Regions from separate parts of the Agromyces sp. GXQ0307 genome, predicted to be linked through region 2. Evidence: predicted binding sites of a transcription regulator. Region 2 holds the regulator's gene; the other holds the start of a gene.

Region 1 (3,365 bases), on a different contig from region 2:
AAGAGGAGGACGAGCAGCGCCGCGTGTACAGCCGGGTCGGTGCGGTCATCGGCACGATCGGCGCCGTCGCGTCGCTGTTCGTCGGATGGATGTTCCCGCTGTCGGTCGCGGCGATCGTGTTCGGCGTGCTCGGGCTGCGGCGCGAGGAGCACGGACGCATCCTCGCCTTCATCGGCATCGGGACCGGCGTCGCCGGCCTGGTGTTCTCCGGGGTGTGGCTCGGGTACTACGCCATCGTGTTCGGCGCGCTCCCGACCGCCTGAGCGCCGCCCGTCCCGGCGGCTCGGCCGGCCGGCTCGACTCGCCGCTGCGCTCGCTCAGAGCCGCTCGACGAGGATCGCGACATGGCGGCCCTCCTCGCGGGTCAGCACGACGGTCGCCGACAGGTCGCCCGTGAGCTTCAGGCGGGTGCGGAGCGCGGCCGGATCGACGTCCACTCCCCGCTTCTTGATCTCGAGCGTGCCGACACCTCGTTCCCGGAGGGCGCGTCGCAGGCTGCGCTCGTCTGCAGGGAGGCGTTCGATCACGCGGAAGCCGGTCGCGAACGGCGTGTGCACCCCGCGGTCCCCGGTCAGGTACGCGATCCCCTCACTCAGCATCCACGCCCCCATCGATCGCGCGAGGTCTCCGATCAGGCGCGCGCGGATGACTGCCCCGTCGGGCTCGTAGAGGTAGTCGCCCAGCGGGCCGACCGGGGCGTCCTCGCTGTCGGCCGGTGCGACGAGTTCCTGCGCGCTGTCGCCGCGGATCACGAGCGCCGCACGACCGATGCCGGCTCGCGCCAGGGCCCCCGTCCAGACCGCGAGTTCCACGACGTCGCCGTCGACCGACACCCACTGCGCCTCGGCGTCGTCCGGGACGACGTCTCGATCCGTGCCGGGGCCGAGCTTCACCCCGACCGGCATCCGCTCCGCGAGGCCGAACACGAAGTCCAGCGCGGGGGAGTAGTCGGCGGTATCCGCGAGCCTCGTCGTCGTGCCGGCAGAGGTCGTCCGTCGCGCCGGATCGAGCCACGCGGCGTCGATGCCGCCGAGCGCGACGTCTTCTGCGCGGGCATGCAGCACGCGCACCTTCGGGAACGGCGTGAGGTTGAAGGCGGCGACGGCCGCCGTCACCTCGTCGGCCTCGGCTGCGGTCACGTCGAGGTCGACCGCGGCCATGGCGAGGGCGTCGCCGCCGATGCCGCAGCCGAGGTCGGCGACGTGCCGGAACCCTGCGCGCGCGAAACGACCGGCGTGCAGGGCGGCGACGCGGAGCCGCGTCGCCTGCTCGAGTCCGGGCTCGGTGAAGAGCATCCGGTCCGCGAACTCTCCGAATTTCACGCGCGCCTTCGACCTCAGGCGGGACTGGCTGAGGACGGCCGCGACGAGGCCGGGATCGTGGCCCTGCTTGCGGAGATCGGCGACCGTCTTCACGACGTCGGCTCTCGACGAGTACGGCGGCAGCGAGTCGAGCAGCGCGAGGCCCTCGGCAGAGAGCAGCCGCACCAGCTCGTCGCGTTCCACGCCGACACGCTAGCACCGCGCCATCCGCTGGCACTCACGTTGCACGAGTGCCAGAACCGCCATAGACTCGGTTTAGCACTCTCACTCAGAGGCTGCTAACCCCAGTCTTCGTCAAGAAAGAGGTCAACCGTGTCGGTTTCCATCAAGCCGCTCGAGGATCGCATCGTCATCAAGCAGGTCGAGGCCGAGCAGACCACCGCCTCCGGCCTGGTCATCCCCGACACCGCCAAGGAGAAGCCCCAGGAGGGCGAGGTCGTGGCGGTCGGTCCGGGTCGGATCGACGACAACGGCAACCGCGTCCCGCTCGACGTGGCCGTCGGCGACAAGGTGATCTACTCCAAGTACGGCGGTACCGAGGTGAAGTTCGGCGGCGAGGACTTCCTCGTCCTGTCGGCCCGCGACGTGCTCGCGGTCGTCGTCCGCTAGTCGACACCGACTTCTCCGCGGCCCGGATGCCATCGGCATCCGGGCCGCGTCGTCGTCCCGGGTCGGCCGGCAGCCCTCGTCGCCGACGGCGGTATCTCGACGGAGGACGGCAGGCGGCGCGCGCTTCCGTCTCGGAGGTCGCGCGTAGGCTGTCACGGTGTCATCCGCTCCGTCCACCGACGCTCCGGTGCGCGTCCCTCCCGACGGTGTGAGCCGCGCGGGCCTCGTCTACGCGGTCTCCGCCTACGGCCTCTGGGGATTCCTCCCGGTCTACTTCATCGCGCTCGCGCCGAGCGGTCCGATCGAGATCGTGGCGATGCGCATCCTCCTCTCGCTCGTCTTCTGCGCGGTCCTGATCGCCGCCACGCGAACCTGGCGCGCATTCCGAGCGATCCTGCGTGACCGGCGCGTGGTGCTCACGATGGGCCTGGCCGGTGTGCTCATCTTCGCGAACTGGCTCACCTACGTTTTCGCCACGCTCACCGGACAGGTGGTCGAGGCGGCACTCGGCTACTTCATCAACCCGATCGTGACCGTCTTCCTCGGAGTGATCGTGCTGCGCGAGCGGCTGAACGCGGTGCAGTGGACGGCGGTCGGGATCTCGATCGTCGCCGTGGTGGTGCTCGCCGTCGGCTACGGCCGGATGCCATGGATCGCACTCGTCCTCGCGTTCAGCTTCGGTTTCTACGGACTCATCAAGAAGCGCGTCGGTCACCGCGTCGACGCGGTCTCGGGCCTCACGCTCGAGACAGCGTGGCTCGCGCCGGTCGCGGCGATCCTCCTCGTCGTCGTCGCGTCGACGTCCGGGCTCACCATCGGCACGGCGGGCGCATGGCACACTGTGCTGCTGCTGTCCGCCGGCGCGGTCACCGCGATCCCGCTGCTCCTGTTCGCGGCCGCGTCCCGGCGGCTCCCGCTCATCTACATGGGGTTCATCCAGTACTTCGCCCCGTTCATCCAGTTCCTGGTCGGCGTCGTGGTGCTCGGCGAGCCCATGCCGCCCGAGCGATGGGCCGGTTTCGGCCTCGTCTGGCTCGCGCTCGTCGTGCTCACGTTCGACCTCGTGCGGGGAGCCCGCGCCGCTCGTCGTGCCGCCAACCTCGAGCCGGTCTGAGCGACCCCGGGCCCCCCGTAATGGGGCTGGATCGGCCGCGGCGGAACCCCGGTCACGTGCGTGAATTCGTGGCGGAATCGCCGGAATCCTGCGGAGAATCGCGTCACGGTGACGTCGAGATAACGATTCCGTGTGCGTTACCGGGTTGTGATCGAGGCAATCTTGTTTCCCATCTGGGCGGGCAATACGGTCGATACATCGGCGTCGACAGACGCTGTTTGTGTACCGATCCTTCAGTCCCAAGGAGCATCATGAGCGTATTCGCGAGGGCCACCGGCTCGCGCTCGGCTCGCGCGGCTTGGACGGGCATCGCCATTGCT
Region 2 (3,365 bases):
CTGCTTCGCCAGCTGCTCGACGAGCTCCCGCTCCTTGTGGCTGAGCTTCGTCGGCGTGACGACGTGCACCGCGACCCTGAGGTCGCCGCGGCCGCTGCCGCGCAGGTGCGTGATGCCGCGGTCCTTGACGGTGAGGATCTCGCCCGACTGCACGCCCGGCTTCAGCTCCAGGTCGACGTCGCCGTCGAGCGCCGTCACCTTCGCGGAGGTCCCGAGCACGGCATCGGTCATCTGCACCTCGAGCGTGCAGAGCAGGTCGTCGCCGTTGCGGCTGAACACCTCGTGGTTCTTCACCTTGATCTCGAGGTAGAGGTCGCCGTTCGGGCCGCCGGCGGGGCCGGCCTCACCGGAGCCCGGCATCTGCAGGCGCACGCCCGTGTCGACGCCCGCGGGCACGTCGACCGGCACGGTGCGGCGGGCGCGCACGCGCCCCTGACCCTGGCACGTCACGCACGGCGTGGCGATGATCGTGCCGTAGCCGCGGCAGGATCCGCACGGGCTCGAGGTCATGACGTTGCCGAGGAGCGAGCGCACCGCGCGCTGGATGTGGCCCGAGCCGCCGCAGATGTCGCAGGTCACGGGCGAGGTGCCCGGCCGGCAGCACGAGCCGTGGCAGGTCTCGCAGACCACCGCGGTGTCGACCTCGATGTCGCGGTGCGTGCCGAAGATCACGTCGTCGAGCCCGACCTCGAGGCGGATCAGCGCGTCCTGGCCGCGCTCGCGCCGCGATCGCGGCCCGCGGCTCGCCTGTCCGGCGCCGAAGAACGTCTCGAAGATGTCGCCGAATCCGCCGAAGCCGGCGCCACCGCCGCCGAACCCGCCCTGGCCGCCCAGGTCGTACTGCTGGCGCTGCTTCGGGTCGGAGAGCACGTCGTAGGCGTGCGTGACCTCCTTGAACCGCTCCGACGCCTCGGCGCCGGGGTTCACGTCGGGGTGGAGCTCGCGTGCGAGCCGGCGATACGCCTTCTTGATGTCGTCCGGGGAGGCGTCGCGTGCGACGCCGAGGACCTCGTAGTGGTCGGCCACGTGAGGCGGGTTCCTTTCGATTGCCGGTGACGGATGCCGCGGGGCGGCCCCGTGCGGTTCAGTTCTCGCCGAGCGTGCGGGAGAGGTAACGGGCGACCGCGCGGACGGCGGCCATGCTCTGGGAGTAGTCCATGCGGGTCGGCCCGACGATGCCGAGCCGGGACACGTCGCGGCCCGGGACGGCGAAGGCGGTCGACACCACGGAGGTGTCACCGAGGCCGTAGGCGGCGTTCTCGCGACCGATGCGCACGGCGATGCCGTCGTCGGCGGCCATCTCGCCGAAGAGGCGGAGGATCACGACCTGCTCCTCGATCGCCTCCATGACGCCGAGGATGTTCCCGGCGAAGTCCTGCTCGGTGCGCACGAGGTTCGCGGCGCCGGCGACGACGAGCCGGTCGGACCGGGTGATCTTCGCCTGGTCGGCGAGCGTGGCCGCGAGCGTGTGGAGCACTTCGGCGTGCGCGCGATCGGCGTGCTCGGTCTCGGCGGAGAGCGCGGTCGCGGCATCCGCCATCGTGAGGCCGGCCGCCACCTCGTTCAGCCGGTCGCGGAGGCGCGCGAGCGTCGACTCGTCGGCGGGCTGGTCGAGCTCGGCGAGCCGCTGCTCGACCTGGCCGCTGTCGGAGATGAGGATGCAGAGGACGCGTGTCGGTGCGAGCGAGACGAGCTCGACGTGCCGCACGCGGGCCCGGGCGAAGCTCGGGTACTGCACGACGGCGAGCTGACGGGTCAGCTGCGAGACGAGGCGGACCGTGCGGCCGAGCAGCTCGTCGAGGTCGTTGGATTCGCCCAGGAAGGTCTCGATGGCGTGGCGCTGCGTCGCCGACAGCGGACGGATGTCGGCGAGCCGGTCGACGAAGACCCGGTAGCCCTTGTCGGTGGGGATGCGGCCCGACGAGGTGTGCGGTGCCGCGATGAGCTCCTCCTCCTCGAGGAGGGCCATGTCGTTGCGGATCGTCGCGGCGGAGACGCCGAAATGGTGGCGCTCGACGATCGTCTTCGAGCCGACCGGTTCGCGGGACTCGACGTAGTCCTGCACGATCGCGCGGAGCACCGCGAGACTGCGTTCGGAGACCATGACCCTCGCTTCCCTCGACCGATCGGACCCGGACGACGCGTGCTTGGCACTCCGCCCACGTGACTGCTAATCATATCGCGAGATTCAGGACTCGCACCGTTGCCGGGCGGTCCGCCGCGCCGATAACGTGTGCATCATCCCGCACCCCCACGGGCCGTGAACGGCCACCGACCGTGCGCTTCCCGACATCGAAAGGCTCCCGAAATGACCGACTCCAACCTCCCTCCGCAGGATCCGAACGCCGCACCCCAGCCGAGCCCGGCCGCGCCCCTCTCGCACGAGCAGGACGTGCAGTGGGGGTCGTTCGCGCACCTCGGCGGCATCCTCGGCATCCTGCCGTCGCTCATCATCTGGCTCGTCTTCAAGGACCGCGGCTCGTTCACGAACACCGAGGGCAAGGAGGCGCTGAACTTCCAGATCACCCTGGTGCTCGCCACCGTCGCGTTGTGGGTGCTGACGACCATCATCACGGTCGTCACCTTCGGGTTCGGGGCGCTCTTCGGCTTCCTCACGTACATCCCGTGGATCCTCGGCGTGATCTTCTCGATCATCGCCTTCATGACGGCGAAGGACGGCAACCACTACCGCTACCCGTTCGCGCTGCGCCTCATCAAGTAGATCGCCGACGAGCCTCCGACGCGCCGGTCGAGCATCCCTCGACCGGCGCGTCGTCGTGTGCCAGCATGAGGGGAACGTCCCCCGTCCGGGCGCCACCACAGAGGAGCACGCATCATGTCCGACGCACCACCTCCCACCCCGCCCACGCCGCCCGCAGGCGGCCCGCCGCCGCCCCCGCCCGGCGGTCCGACCCCTCCGCCGCCCGGCGGTCCCACGCCGCCGCCCGGTGGCCCGTACCAGCAGAGCCAGCCGCTCAGTCCGGCCGACGAGAAGCTCTGGGCCACGCTGATCCACATCGGCGGCATCCTGTTCGGCTTCCTGCCCGCGCTCATCGGCTACCTGGTCCTGAAGGACAAGGGGCCCTTCATCCGCGAGCACACCGCGACGGCGCTGAACTTCCAGATCACGCTCCTGATCGCCTACGTCGTCGGCTCGATCCTCACGTTCGTGATCATCGGCATCTTCCTGCTGATCGCGGCCTGGATCGCGGCCATCGTGTTCGGCATCATCGCGGCGATCAAGGCGAACAACGGCGAGTACTACGTGTACCCCGTCGCCATCAAGTTCGTCAGCTGATCTCGGTACGCGCTCCGCTCTACTCGATCACCGTCTCGAGCAGGCGCCGCACGACGGCGTCGGCCAG

Evidence for each region. The regulator HrcA, encoded in region 2, represses chaperone genes, less so after heat shock. The targets are predictions, from matches to a motif close to TTNGCACTCGNNNNNNNCGAGTGCNAA.
Region 1: the regulator HrcA is predicted to act here: its motif matches at 1,533-1,559, upstream of groES (co-chaperone GroES).

What each region holds. Positions count from the first base shown of each region.
Region 1 is NZ_JBIZVY010000002.1:201,463-204,827, reverse strand. Features, by position in the region: gene ACIQH8_RS06245 (hypothetical protein) at 1-263, shown strand, start outside; gene ACIQH8_RS06240 (SAM-dependent methyltransferase) at 318-1,505, opposite strand; gene groES (co-chaperone GroES) at 1,635-1,931, shown strand; gene rarD (EamA family transporter RarD) at 2,089-3,045, shown strand; gene ACIQH8_RS06225 (ABC transporter substrate-binding protein) at 3,297-3,365, shown strand, end outside.
Region 2 is NZ_JBIZVY010000003.1:118,350-121,714, reverse strand. Features, by position in the region: gene dnaJ (molecular chaperone DnaJ) at 1-1,026, opposite strand, end outside; gene hrcA (heat-inducible transcriptional repressor HrcA) at 1,085-2,104, opposite strand; gene ACIQH8_RS10570 (DUF4870 domain-containing protein) at 2,309-2,722, shown strand; gene ACIQH8_RS10565 (DUF4870 domain-containing protein) at 2,837-3,298, shown strand; gene hemW (radical SAM family heme chaperone HemW) at 3,318-3,365, opposite strand, start outside.